2 regions of the Gordonia aquimaris genome follow, and region 1 is predicted to be linked to the other one. Evidence: riboswitches for the same ligand, from Rfam matches in the RefSeq annotation. Region 1 holds a riboswitch; the other holds the start of a gene.
What was found. A riboswitch is a leader RNA that binds a small molecule or an ion and turns the genes downstream of it on or off. The one in region 1 is predicted to bind S-adenosylmethionine.
Positions count from the first base shown of each region.

Region 2: linked by a shared signal. The riboswitch ahead of OSB52_RS02130 (aminotransferase class V-fold PLP-dependent enzyme) and the one ahead of OSB52_RS00100 (bifunctional o-acetylhomoserine/o-acetylserine sulfhydrylase) in region 1 are both predicted to bind S-adenosylmethionine.

Region 1 covers NZ_JAPKFM010000001.1:16,570-23,181, reverse strand. Annotated here, with positions in the region: gene OSB52_RS00110 (Hsp70 family protein) at 1-1,294, shown strand, start outside; gene metX (homoserine O-acetyltransferase MetX) at 1,333-2,481, opposite strand; gene OSB52_RS00100 (bifunctional o-acetylhomoserine/o-acetylserine sulfhydrylase) at 2,557-3,885, opposite strand; SAM riboswitch class IV at 3,947-4,066, opposite strand; gene OSB52_RS00095 (cutinase family protein) at 4,308-6,173, shown strand; gene OSB52_RS00090 (MFS transporter) at 6,277-6,612, shown strand, end outside.
Region 2 covers NZ_JAPKFM010000002.1:49,172-55,783, forward strand. Annotated here, with positions in the region: gene OSB52_RS02105 (ABC transporter substrate-binding protein) at 1-580, opposite strand, end outside; gene OSB52_RS02110 (Rv0361 family membrane protein) at 683-1,189, shown strand; gene OSB52_RS02115 (rhodanese-like domain-containing protein) at 1,186-1,599, shown strand; gene OSB52_RS02120 (O-succinylhomoserine sulfhydrylase) at 1,596-2,795, shown strand; gene OSB52_RS02125 (isochorismate synthase) at 2,936-4,039, opposite strand; SAM riboswitch class IV at 4,129-4,242, shown strand; gene OSB52_RS02130 (aminotransferase class V-fold PLP-dependent enzyme) at 4,257-5,549, shown strand; gene alc (allantoicase) at 5,622-6,605, opposite strand.

The sequences.
Region 1 (6,612 bases):
GCGCACCGCCAAGCAGCGGCGCGATCTGGCCTCGCGGGGCAGCGGTCCGCGTCGTCAGATCCATCTCGTCGACGAGGGCGACGCTGTGGTGGCCTATCTGTCGGCAAGCGGGCGAATCGACCGCTACGCGTCGGTCGTGGTGGCCGATTGCGGTGATACGGGGATGTCGCTCTACACCGTGGATCCGTCCTCGCAACGCATCTCGGCGCCGATGCGCTCGCGTGCGCTGGCCGGCCGTGACGTGGACCGGGCGCTCGTGGCCGAGCTGACCGCTGAAGACACCCACCGCGACAGTCACCTGGCGCGCGGCCGTCGCAGCGCACTCATCGCGGCCTGCCGCGCCGCCAAAGAAGAGGTCACTCCGCACGGTGACGATTCGGTCGTGCTGGCCGAAGGCCGCGGTCATCCTCGCCTCACCAGCGCCGTGATGGAGCGGGCTCTCGCTCCGATGGTCGCCGAGGCCCGTGCGGTGATCACGCGCTATCTGTCCGAGAGTGCGGTGCGTGACGCCCGCCCGGAAGCCGTCGTGCTGGTCGGTGGCATCGCGAATCTGCCGGCCGTGCGTGCCATGCTCGACACGGCCCGCGTCGAGGTGGTGGTGCCCGACGCCCCGGAACTCGCGGCATCGGTCGGCGCGGCGATTGCGGCCCGGGCACAAACCTCGGCGGCAACCTCGCGATTGGCGTTCATCGGTGGGCGGCGCAACCGGGAATGGCTCTCGGCCACTCCGCTGGCGGTGGTGGGGGCGATCCTCGCGGCTGCGACGATGACGATCTATGCGGTGAGTTCATCGTTGGCGGGTCACAACGCCCCGGCGCCGTCACCGATACCGCCGGTCGCCACATCCATCGAGTCGGAGACGTCCACGACGACCGCCCAGACGTCGAGCACCACCACCGCCGCCGCACCGGCGCCGCGGACCCCGCAGCTCCAACCTGAACCGATGGTGCCGACGACGCAGCAGCCGCAACCGCGGTGGGACGAATCGCCGGGATGGGCGACCACGGAACTGCCGCCGACCGCAGAGTCGGGCCCCGCCACGTCGACACCGACACGCACGCTGCTGCCGTATCCGCTGCCGTCGTTGCCGTGGCCGCCGGGCACCCGCCCCACCCCGACCCTGCCGGAGTTCATCCCACCGGGACTGCTGCCGCAGTCGTCCACGCAGGCGCCACCCGCAGCACCGGTGACGCCGACCACGACGACGCCGGCACCGCGGCGCGCGGCTCCGGAGGATGCGGCGCCGGTGTCCACGACCACACCGACCACGACAACGCCGACCCCGGTCCGGTAGCGCCGATCAGGCCGACCGCCATCGGGTCGGGTCGGGTCTCAGGTTCGGGCGATCTCTGCCGTGCGCTTGAGAAGGTCACTGATCGCGTCGAATTCGGTCAGGAAACCGTCGTGACCGTTGTCGGAGTGCAGCACCTGCAGACCCCCGACGCAGTTGCCGAGTTGCTCGGCGAGTTCTTCCTGCAGCCGTATCGGATACAGGCGGTCCGACGCGATCCCACCGACGATCACCGGAACCTGGCAGGCACCCAGGACGTCCTCGACGCGGCCCCGGTTGCGGCCGACGTCGTGATGGTTGAGCACCTCGCTGAGTACGACGTAGCTGCCGGCGTCGAAGCGTTGGGTCAGCTTGTCCGCCTGATGCTGCAGGTAACTGTCGGCGGAGTAGCGACCACCGTGCAGGGGTTGTTCGTCGGCCTGGGGATGGTTGGCGAAGCGACGATCGAGTTCCACCTCACCCCGATAGGTGAGATGGGCGATCCGCCGGGCCACACCCAGTCCGGCGGTGGGAGCACGGCCCGTGCGGTGATAATCGCCGTTCTGCCATGCGGGATCAGCCTGGATCGCGGCGATCTGAGTGGTCTGGGTGCCGATCTGATCGGCAGTCGCCCGGGCCCCGACCGCGAGCACCAGTGCGCTGCGCACCATCTCCGGATATTCGATGGCCCACTCGAGCGCCCGCGCGCCGCCCATCGACCCGCCGACCACCGAGCCGATTCCGGTGATCCCCAGGTGATCCATCAGGATTCGTTCGGCGCGAACCTGATCGAGCACCGTGATCTGCGGAAAGCGAGAGCCCCACGGCCGCCCGTCCGGGGCCGGCGATGCAGGTCCGGTGGAGCCGCGACATCCGCCGAGCACGTTGGCCGAGATGACACACCATTCGTCGGTGTCGATGGCGAGTCCGGGGCCGATCAGCCCGTCCCACCATCCAGCGGTCGGGTGCTCGTCGTCGGCGGGGCCGGTGACGTGTGAGTCACCGGTCAGCGCGTGCAGGGTGAGGATGACGTTGTCGCGGGTGGGCGACAATGTCCCCCAGCGCTGGAAGGCCAGGGTGACATCGTCGAGCCGTTGGCCGTTGTCGAGAGATACCGCACCGATGCGGACGCTGGACATCGCCCCGTCCGGCATCTGCTCCCAGTCGGGGCGATCAGCGGGCTGGGTTTGCGGTTCGATACTCACCGACACAATTCACTCACTCTTCGTCACACTCGATTGTCGACGCATTGGCCTGTTGTCACATGAATGCTCTTGTCCCACACATCACTTGGCAGCAGCAAACCCCAGTTCCAGGTCGGTGATGATGTCGTCGATGCCCTCGATACCCACTGCCAGCCGCACCAGACCGGGGGTGACGCCGGCGTCGATCTGCTCCTGCGGGGCCAGTTGGCTGTGGGTGGTGGAGGCGGGGTGGATCACCAGTGATCGCACATCACCGATGTTGGCCACGTGACTGTGCAACGTCAGTGCGTCCACGAACTTCTTGCCCGCATCCACGCCGCCGATGATCTCGAAACTGACGATGGCGCCCTGCCCCTTCGGCAGTAGCTTCTGGGCGCGGTCGTACCAGGGCGACGACGGTAGACCCGCGTAGGCCACCGACTCCACCTGAGCGTGACCCTCCAGGAACTCGGCCACGCGACGTGCGTTGCTCACGTGGCGTTCGATGCGCAGACTCAGCGTCTCCAGTCCCTGCGCCAACAGGAAGGCATTGAACGGAGAAATCGCCGCGCCGGTGTCGCGCAGCCACTGAACTCTGGCCTTCAGGGCAAACGCCGGGGCACCGAGGTCGGCGAACACCGCACCGTGATAGCTGGGGTCCGGTGTGGTGAAGCCCGGGAAGAGATCGACGCCGTCGCGTTGTACCCGCCAGTCGAAGGTGCCGCCGTCCACGATGGCACCGCCGATCGCGGTGCCGTGGCCGCCGATGTATTTGGTGGCCGAGTGCACCACGATGTCCGCGCCGTGGGCGAGCGGGTTCAGCAGGTAGGGCGTCGCGACCGTGTTGTCGACGATCAGCGGCAGGCTGTTCCGGTGCGCCACCTCGGCGATGCCCTCGATGTCGAGGATCTCGTTGTTCGGATTGGAGATGGTCTCACCGAACACCGCCCGGGTGTTGTCCTTGATGGCCGCCTGCCAGGAGTCCAGGTCCTCGGGATCATCGACGAAGGACACCTCGATGCCGAGCTTGGGCAACGTGTAGTGGAACAGGTTGAATGTGCCGCCGTAGAGCCGTGGGCTGGATACCACGTGGCCACCGGTCTCGACGATGTTCAGGATGGAATACGTCTCGGCGGCCTGACCCGACGCGAGCAGGAGCGCGGCGACGCCACCTTCGAGCGCGGCGATTCGCTGTTCCACCGCATCCTGAGTGGGGTTCATGATCCGGGTGTAGATGTTGCCCGGTTCGGCGAGCCCGAAGAGATCAGCGGCGTGTTGGGTGTCGTTGAAGACGTACGACGTCGTCTGGTAAACGGGCAGTGCCCGTGCATTGGTAGTGGGATCCGCCGTCTGTCCGGCGTGGATCTGTTTGGTCTCGAAGCTCCAGTTCGACGTGGGATCGACGACGTCGGAGCCAGTGGAGTCAGACATGACCATGTCCTACTTTCTGCGGTCGGCAGGGTGCAACGACCCTGGTGGGGTCCGACCTTCGGACCCGCGCTTGCCTCGGAGTGCATCTGCATTCCTCAACCCGGTCATCACCCGGAGCACCCCACCGCGGTTGGAGGGTTGCCGATCAGCAAGCCGGGGCTTGACGCTGATGCTCATGACCTGGCGTCAAGGATATAGCACGCCCCTGCGCGGCTGAGAACCGTGTTGTTCGCGGTGATCGGAACACGCCTGGATCGGTAGGTCACAAACTGAGAACAACTGTCGTCCGAAAGGATGAACTTCGGCCGTAATGCGACTGAAACCCCAGGTGAGAGTCGTTAGTCTAACGAACGATGATGCGGTCTTTGAGATCGCGGATCTAGGCTGTCGCCAGCCCAGGCCCTGCGACGAGAAGAGATCTGATGCCTGCTCGGTGCCGTTCGGCACACCGGATGACGGTCGTGCTCGTTGCCATAGCGAGTGCTCTCGCGGTGGCTGCCGCGTACTGCCTTCCGGCCGGCGTGGCCCGGGCGGATTCGGACGACGACTACGACTGTGGTGCGGGCGCCGTGATCATCGTCGGCGGGACGAATGACCCGGACGCGGCGAACATGATCGGCGTCAAGCAACGCTTCAGCGGCACCGGAATCGATGACACGCCCGGGACCGCCGACGACGACCCGCGCTACGCGGACGCTCCCTACAAAGTGATCAACGCCGACTATCCGACGACCCTGTGGCCGCTCGGCGCTGCGGGCTACGACGACAGCGTCGCGCAGGGCAACGCCGCGACGAAGCAGGCGATCGCGCGCTACCAGTATCACTGTGACACGCCGGTGGTGGTCGCCGGCTACTCGCAGGGTGCGCGGGTGGCCGGCGACGTCCTCTCCGACATCGGCAACGACCGCGACGACAAGGTCGTACTGCTCGACGAGCACGGGAACCCGGAGCTCGACGACGAGGGCGAACCGATCGTCGTCGACATCAGTACCGACGACCTGTCCGGCGAGCTCTACGCCGATCCCCGGCGGGTGGGGGACAAGACCGGCCGTGGCATCGAACTCTCACTGATCGGCGTGATCCCCGGACTCACCATGAGCGGCGCCCGAGAGGGCTATGGCAACCGGGGTTTCGGTGAGCTCGAGGACTCCGTGGTTTCGGTCTGCGTCCAGGGCGACCCCATCTGCGACCTGCCCGACCCGCTATACGACCCCATCGGGACCGTCGACGGCCTGGTCGGCTATTTCACCAAGCACGGTCTGTACAACTGGCAGATGTATCGCGATCCCACCGAACCGGTATGGAACACGGGACGCGTGGTCGATTGCGGAGCCGACCAGACCGACTGCATCGCCGAGGCGGACTCGGCCATCATCGGCGTCATCCGCGATGGTGCCGAGACGATCGGGCTCGACGGTACGAGGATCCGCGATGTCCTCGCCGATCGGTGGACCGTCGATCTGCCCTATGGAATCGAGCTGTCCAACCTGCAGCCGGTGGTCCGCGTCGTCCAGGACGTCCTGCCGCCGCTGCCGAACGTCGGCTACGGCGGCTATCTTCCCGATCTGTTGGTGTTCGAGAAGATCCTCAATGGAGTGGTCGAACGGGCACCCGACGATGTCAAGGAGGGCGTCGCCGCCCTGGCCGCCAGCGCCAAGAGCATCGTGCTGATCCCCGCCAACTTCGTGAAGTACTGGGCCGGCGAGATCATCGGACCGCTGCCGACCCGCAGCACGGTCGTGGGTCCGCACGTCACGGAAGAGAGCGCCGACGATGCGCCCCGACAGGTCACCTTCTTGCGTGCGATGTCGCAGGTGACGGACATCGAGTCCGAGGCGGTGGGCCCCGAACGCTCGACGCCCTCGGAGTCCGGGGCCGTTACGTCGGCAGTGGCACCTGACTCGGGGCCTGAATCGTCACCGAGCGCTACGCCACCGAACGCTACGCCACCGAGCTGGCCGACGACGGCCGACAGCTCGACGACCACCTCGGTCCGCCCCACGCCGACGAGTCCGTCCACGACGGCCGACACCTCGCCCCCGTCTCCGACGACACCGCCCGCCTCCTCGTCGGGCACGGCTTCCTCGACGGCCGAGGTGCCGGCACCGATCGAGACGGACACGTCCGACCCGAACACCCCGACCGAGGAGAACACCGATCCAGACGACGGCGAGGGCGACAGCAGAACCGAGCCCGGCCCCGCGACGGGCGTGACCGGCACCGGATCGGGCTCCGGCTCGCCGAAGGTGGGTACGTCAGACGGCGACAGTCCGGAGGATGGCGAGTAGCCGCGCACCCGTGTGAACGAACTCACGCCCGGCTCGGGGAATCACGTCCGGGGAGGCCGTGGTTGGTGACGGAGTGTCTTCAGCCCCTGCCGATTCCGCAGCCCTGACCGTCGCCGACCGCGCGCCGGTTCCCCCGTCGGTGCGGCGGTGGGCCATCATCGCGCTGGCACTGGGCGGCTTCGGGATCGGTACCACCGAGTTCGTGGCGATGGGATTGTTGCCCAACATCGCCGGCACCCTGGGGATCAGTGAGCCCACCGCCGGTCACGTCATCTCGGCGTATGCCCTCGGGGTGGTGGTCGGAGCCCCGTTGATCGCTGCGCTCACTGCCCGCGTCCCGCGCCGGACCTTGCTCATCGGTCTCATGGTCGCGTTCACCGTCGGCAACCTCGTCACGGTGCTGGCACCGAGTTACGGCCTGTTGATGGCCGCGCGCTTT
Region 2 (6,612 bases), on a different contig from region 1:
TGGCCTGCGCCTGTTCGGGTAGTCCCACGGCGCGACCGATCTGGGTCGTCTGCACGTCCCACGGCACCTGCCAATCGGGGTACTCGGCGGGGCGGGTGATGGTGGGTACCGCCTTCGACAGAATGTCGTATTGCTCCCGGGTCGGCGCGGCGCCGACGGCGGTGACCAGCTCCGGATCGGTCTGCAGGGCCAGCGGGATCTGACTGCCGAACTCTGCGGCGGCCTGCGGCAGGATCACCGGCTCCGCGTCGCCGAGTAGGTCGGCGTTCCAGGGTGTGCTGCGCTGGGTCGGATCGGCGAACGGCGCGATCGTCGTCGGTGTGATGCCCAGCGCCAACAGGGTATCGGCGTCGCCCACACCCATCGCCGCGACGCGTGAAGGCTGCTCGGTGACGGTCGTGGCGCCGTACTCGTGGTCGATGGTCACGGGCAGGGCGCCGGGATCGGCGGCCGGCATCGACGACGATGCGGCGTTGTCTTCATCGGGTGCGCTGCATGCCCCGACCGACAGTGCCGCGACGGCCACGAGTGACGTGATCGCGATCCGCACCGTGCGGGGGAGTGATCGATGTGCCTTCATGGGAGCCCTCACGTCAATTGGGTTGGGTACCCTAGCCTAACCGCCTGTGGCGGGCCGGTGCCGCGGCCAGGGGGTCTGACGACGGTCGATAGACTGCCCGCCATGGCCAAGCGTGCGGGTGATCAGGATCGTTCGGAGTCCGGTGGACCTTCCGACGGTCAGGCGACGCCCGCGCCGACCTGGAAGGCGGCGTGGCCGTTCTTGGTGGCACTGGGTGTGGTGGCCATCGCCGCGATCGGCATCGGCATCTCGTATCTGATCCGTCCCGCCGACGACCGGATGAGTACCGAAGCGCACATCCAGCATGCGGTCAACGATGCGTACACCGCTCGCAACGAGTTGGATTACACGCGCTACCGGGAGGCCACATGCGCTGCGGAACTCGCCTCCGACACCTTCCCGGACAAGGACACATTCGTCGAGCAGAACCGGGTCTCGTTCGAGGAGAACGGGCAGATCGTGATCCCGGAGATCGCCGACATCACCGTGAACGGTGACCGGGCGACCGCACAGGTACATTGGCATTTCGACGAGACGCCGGACTCAGAACAGGTCACGGATGTGGTCGTGGTGCGAGAAGACGGGGACTGGAAGGTGTGTACGTCGTGAGCTACGCGGGTGACCTCACGCCCCTGGAGGCGTGGAAGAAACTGGAGAACGACCCCAAGTCGGTGCTGGTGGACTGCCGCACCCGGGCCGAGTGGGCGTTTGTGGGTGTGCCGGATCTCGAGGTCATCGGTAAGAAGACGGTGTTCATCGAGTGGAACACCTTCCCGGACGGCCGCCACAATGATGCGTTCGTCTCGCAGTTGCGCGATGCGGGAATCGCCGATGACGACGAGGTGATCTTCATCTGCCGGTCCGGACATCGGTCCATCGGGGCGGCCGAGGCCGCGACCGCAGACGGGGTCGGCAAGGCCTACAACGTGCTCGACGGCTTTGAAGGTGGGCTGGACTCCGACGACCATCGCGGCAACGCGGGCTGGCGGGCACAGAACCTCCCCTGGCGGCAGTCGTGAGCCGGCAACTGCCCGAAGGTGTTTCGGCCGACACGCTGGCGGTGCGCGCCGGCCTCGACCGGTCGGGTTTCTTCGAGACCTCCGAGGCGCTGTATCTGACCAGTGGTTACGTCTACGACTCGGCGGAGGCCGCCGAACGCGCGTTCACCGGTGAGGATGAGCGCTTCGTCTACTCCCGCTACGGCAACCCCACAGTCGAGATGTTCCAGGAACGTCTGCGCCAGATCGAAGGTGCGCAAGCGTGTTTCGCCACCGCCAGCGGAATGGCCGCCGTGTTCGTCGCGCTCGGTGCGCTGCTGAAGGCCGGTGACCGCCTGGTGGCCGCACGCAGCCTGTTCGGCTCGTGCTTCGTGGTGTGCAACGAGATCTTGCCCCGATGGGGTGTGGAGACGGTGTTCGTCGACGGCGAGGACCTCGACCAGTGGCGCGATGCGCTGTCGACGCCCACCACGGCGGTGTTCTTCGAGACCCCGTCCAACCCGATGCAGACCCTCGTCGACGTCGCGGCAGTGACCGAGCTGGCCCATGCCGCCGGCGCGAAGGTGGTGCTGGACAACGTGTTCGCCACCCCGCTGCTGCAGCGCGGACTCGACATGGGTGCCGACGTCATCGTCTACTCCGGGACCAAACACATCGACGGCCAGGGACGCGTGATGGGCGGTGCGGTTCTCGGCGAGCAGGAGTACATCGACGGCCCGGTTCAGACCCTGATGCGCCACACCGGGCCGGCGTTGAGTCCTTTCAATGCGTGGACGATGCTCAAGGGCCTCGAGACGATGCGGTTGCGGTTGGACGCCTCGGTCGCCTCGGCGTTGCGGATCGCCGAGTTCCTGGAGGCCGATCCACGGGTGGCGTGGGTCAAATATCCCTTCCTACAGTCACATCCGCAGTACGAACTCGCCAAGGCGCAGATGTCGGGCGGCGGCACCGTGGTGACCTTCGAGATCGCCGACCGCGACGGCGTCGGTGGCAAGAAGCGGGCCTTCGAGGTGCTCAACGGCCTGCAGATCGTCGACATCTCCAACAATCTCGGCGACTCGAAGTCGCTCATCACCCACCCGGCCACCACCACCCATCGTGCGATGGGTCCGGAGGGTCGAGCCGCCATCGGCGTCACCGACTCGGTGGTGCGGCTTTCGGTGGGGCTCGAGGGCGTCGACGACCTGATCGCGGATCTCGATCGGGCGCTGGGGTAAGGAAGTCGGCGGCCTGATCTCGATACGGCCCTCGGCTAGCGCCTCGGACCTACTCGATCACCGGAGAGTCAGCCCAACCGCTGGGCGACGTATCGAGGAGCGACGAACCTTCCTCCGGGTTGTGGGCGATCAGGAAGTCGTCAGGCATGCGCTATACCCAATGCGTTGAGGACGGTCGCGAGTTTGGCGGTGGTCTCGTCGAGTTCGTCCTGAGGGTCGGACTGGGCCACGATCCCGCCGCCGGCCCAGGTGCGCAGACTGTGGCGATCTGCGGCAAGCTGCAGGCATCGGATGGTGACCATCCACTCGCCGTCGCCGGCGTCGTCGCACCAGCCGACCGCGCCCCCGTAGAGCCCGCGTGGGTCTTCGACATCGCGGATCAACTGGGCGGCAACATCACTCGGTGTTCCACAGACCGCGGGGGTGGGACTGAGCAGCGCCGCGAGATCCAGCGCGGTGACCGACGGATCACGCAGCGTCGCGCGGATGGGTGTCGCCAGGTGCCAGATCTCGCCCGTGGAGCGGACCTCGGGGGTCGACGGTGCATCCAGATCCGAACTCAACGGGGCGAGCCGGTCGCGGAGGTAATCGACGACGAATCGGTGCTCGGCAAGGTCTTTCGACGACGACGCGAGCGCCTCGGCGGCCGCACGGTCCGCGGTAAGGTCGGCGGATCGGCGTGCCGAGCCTGCGTACGGTCGGCAGGTGACGACCCGACCCGTCTTGCGCAACAACACTTCCGGGCTCGAGCCGAGTAGCCACGAATCGTCGCCGATGACGGCCCCTACGTCCACGGCGAAGGCGTTGTGGTCGACATTGCCGCCCGCCAGTGCGGCAAGCAGATCGGTGACCTCAACCGGCTGCCCGATCACGATGTCGACGGCGCGGGCGAGGACCACCTTGTCGACCACGCCGTCGGCGATCTGTTTGATGGCTGCGACCACCCGGTCGCGGTGGGTTCGTGGATCGGGGTGGGCCGTCATGGACACAACCTCGCGCGGTGTCGGCGGCACCGGCGTCAGCGGTGCGGCGTCCACATCGAGGACTTTTGGTTCGACGAGCGCCGCATTGTCGGCTGGGTCGAAAGGGATTGCCCCGGTGATGGCCCGAACGTCACCCGTGGAGAGGGCTGCGCGGGCGGCGGCGGTGTCGGTGAACGCACGCCGACGACCACGGGCGCGGACGGTGCCGTGGGGTCGGGACAGCACGAACACCTCGCGGTCGTCGCCGTCGGAAGTGGACATGACCTCACGGTACCGGCGCGGCTCGCCGGGTTTCGCTCACGATGATCGGAAATTGACTCATCCGGGGCCGATGGGCGACTGTTGATGCGGGTCATGAGTGCCAGTGACAAGCCCCGGCTCGCTGGCCGGCAACCCTCCTCCGCGGTGGGGTGCTCCGGGTGACGACCCGGCTGTGGTCGAGGTGGCCACGGCAAGTGCGGATTCCCTAGGAGCGTTCATGTCCACTGTGCTGTCAGACCCATTCATCACGTCACTCGCGGCTGCGCCGCTGCCCGCGTGCCCGCAGCCGACCCCGATCCCGCCGCTGGCCGAGGTCGTCGGCGCCACCGCGCACGTTCCACTGTGCTCAGGCGGGTCGGTGCGCTATGTGAACCTCGACTACGCGGCCAGTGCGCCGGCGCTGGCCGCGGTGGCCGGCGCCGTGCAGGCCGCGCTCGGCCAGTACGCGAGCGTCCATCGGGGTGCCGGACATCATTCGCAGGTCACCACCGTCAGGTACGAGTCGGCCCGCGAGTCGGTACGAGCCTTCGTGCGCGGACGGATCGACGACGCCGTGGTGTTCACCCGCGGCACCACCGACGCGATCAATCTGGCCGCCCGGGCCACTCGCGGCGATGTCGTCGTCCTGGATATCGAGCACCACGCGAATCTGTTGCCGTGGACGGCCCGCGAGCGCGCCGGGGGCGCGCGGGTGGTGCGGGCGCGGTCGACGATCGAGGACACCCTGGCTGCGCTGGAGGCGGAGTTGGCGGCGGCGCCGGCTGCGTTGCTGGCGGTGACCGCGGCGTCCAATGTGACCGGTGAAGTGCTGCCGATCGGCCGTGTCGCCGCGCTGGCCCACCGACACGGCGCCCGCATCCTGGTCGATGCAGCCCAGCTCGTCGCGCACCGGCCGGTGTCGATGGTCAGCCACGGTATCGACTACCTCGTGTTCTCCGGCCACAAGCTTTACGCGCCGTTCGGCGCCGGGGTGCTGATCGGCCGGGCGGACTGGCTCGACGCGGCCGACCCGTACCTCGCCGGCGGCGGTGCGTCGGCGGCAGTCACCCTCGACGACGCAGCGTCGGCGAGTGTCGAATGGCGCAGCGGCGCAGCTCGACACGAAGCGGGATCACCGAACGTGCTGGGCGCCATCGCGATCGCGGCGGCCTGCGAGGCGTTGGCCGGCATCGGCTTCGAGACCATTGGTACGCATGAGGCGGAGCTGTTGGGTCGCCTCGACGCCGGACTGGCCGGGATCGCCGGCGTCGAGCTGCTGCGGATCTTCGACGACTCGACCGACCGGGTCGGTATAGCCGGGTTCGTCGTGGACGGTCACGCGCCCCGTGAAGTCGCCGAACATCTCAGTGACACAGCGGGAATCGGCGTGCGCGACGGAAAGTTCTGCGCACATCCGCTGCTTCAACGGCTCGGCTTTCCCGATGGTGCGGTGCGCGCGAGCTTCGGCCTGGGGACCGGCGCAGACGACATCAACCGTTTGGTGGAGGCGCTGCACCGATTGCAGGCCTGACACATCCGCGCACCGAGCGCGCATCCGCGCACGTCTCGACATGCGCGGATGCGCGATAGATGCGCGCGAAGCTCAGGCCTCGCCACGCTCCCACTGCTCGATGAGCTCGGCCTCCGCATCGTCGGTCAATGTGCCGTACAGCTTGAACCGCGCCATCCCACCGTCGGGGTAGATGTCCATGCGCGCCTCGGTCATCGGACGATCGAGGTCGATGACGAAGCGATGGCGGGTGTCGGGCTGCAGCTCGGTGCGGGGCAGGACCTCGAACCACTCGCCGTTCTCGCCGTCGCGACCCCGAACCGTCGCCGCGCCGGGAGCGTTGCCGAGGAAGTAGCTGGTGTCGAGTTCGACGAGGCTGACCTGGCCGCGCCCGGCCAGCCGGACCTGGACCCAGTCGTTGCCGTCGTCGCGGCGCCGCGAGGTCTCCCAGCCCTCGCCCATGTTGCGGGCGCGTCCGGGCATCAGCAGATTGTTGGGGGAGCTGTAGAACATGTTGGAGCAGGCGGTGATCAGGCCGCCGTTTTCCAGTGCGGCGAGGTCGAAGTGGCCGTAGCGGAAGAAGTGCGGGTTGGGCACTCCGCGACCGTGCACGCGGAAGCGGGCCACGCCGCCGTCGGGGTGCATTGTCAGTCGTACGTGGGTAAACCGGTTCTTCGCATCGACCTTGAACGGGTTTCGGGTGTCACCCTCGGCGGGGGACTTGTCGACGATCGTGACCCACTCGACGTCGTTGAGTAGTTGATCGACCGAGACGACGCCTTCCACTGCGGCGGCCTCCACCGAGATGTGCGGTGGATAGTTGCCCTTGAACCACGACGTGTCGACCACCACGCCGTAGATGACGCCGGGCGCGCCGAGTCGGACGATCGCCTGGTCGACCCCGCTCTGCCGCCGTCGCCGGGTCTCCCAGCCGTCGTAGACCTGGCCTTTGTGACCGAACGTGGCCGGCTGGTACTGCGCCGCCGGCGTCTTGATGAGGTTCTGCGCCTCGGCGAATAGGTCGTCGTTGGTCCAGACCACCGCGCCCCCGAGATCGCGAAGGGCGAGATCGGGCATGGAGGTG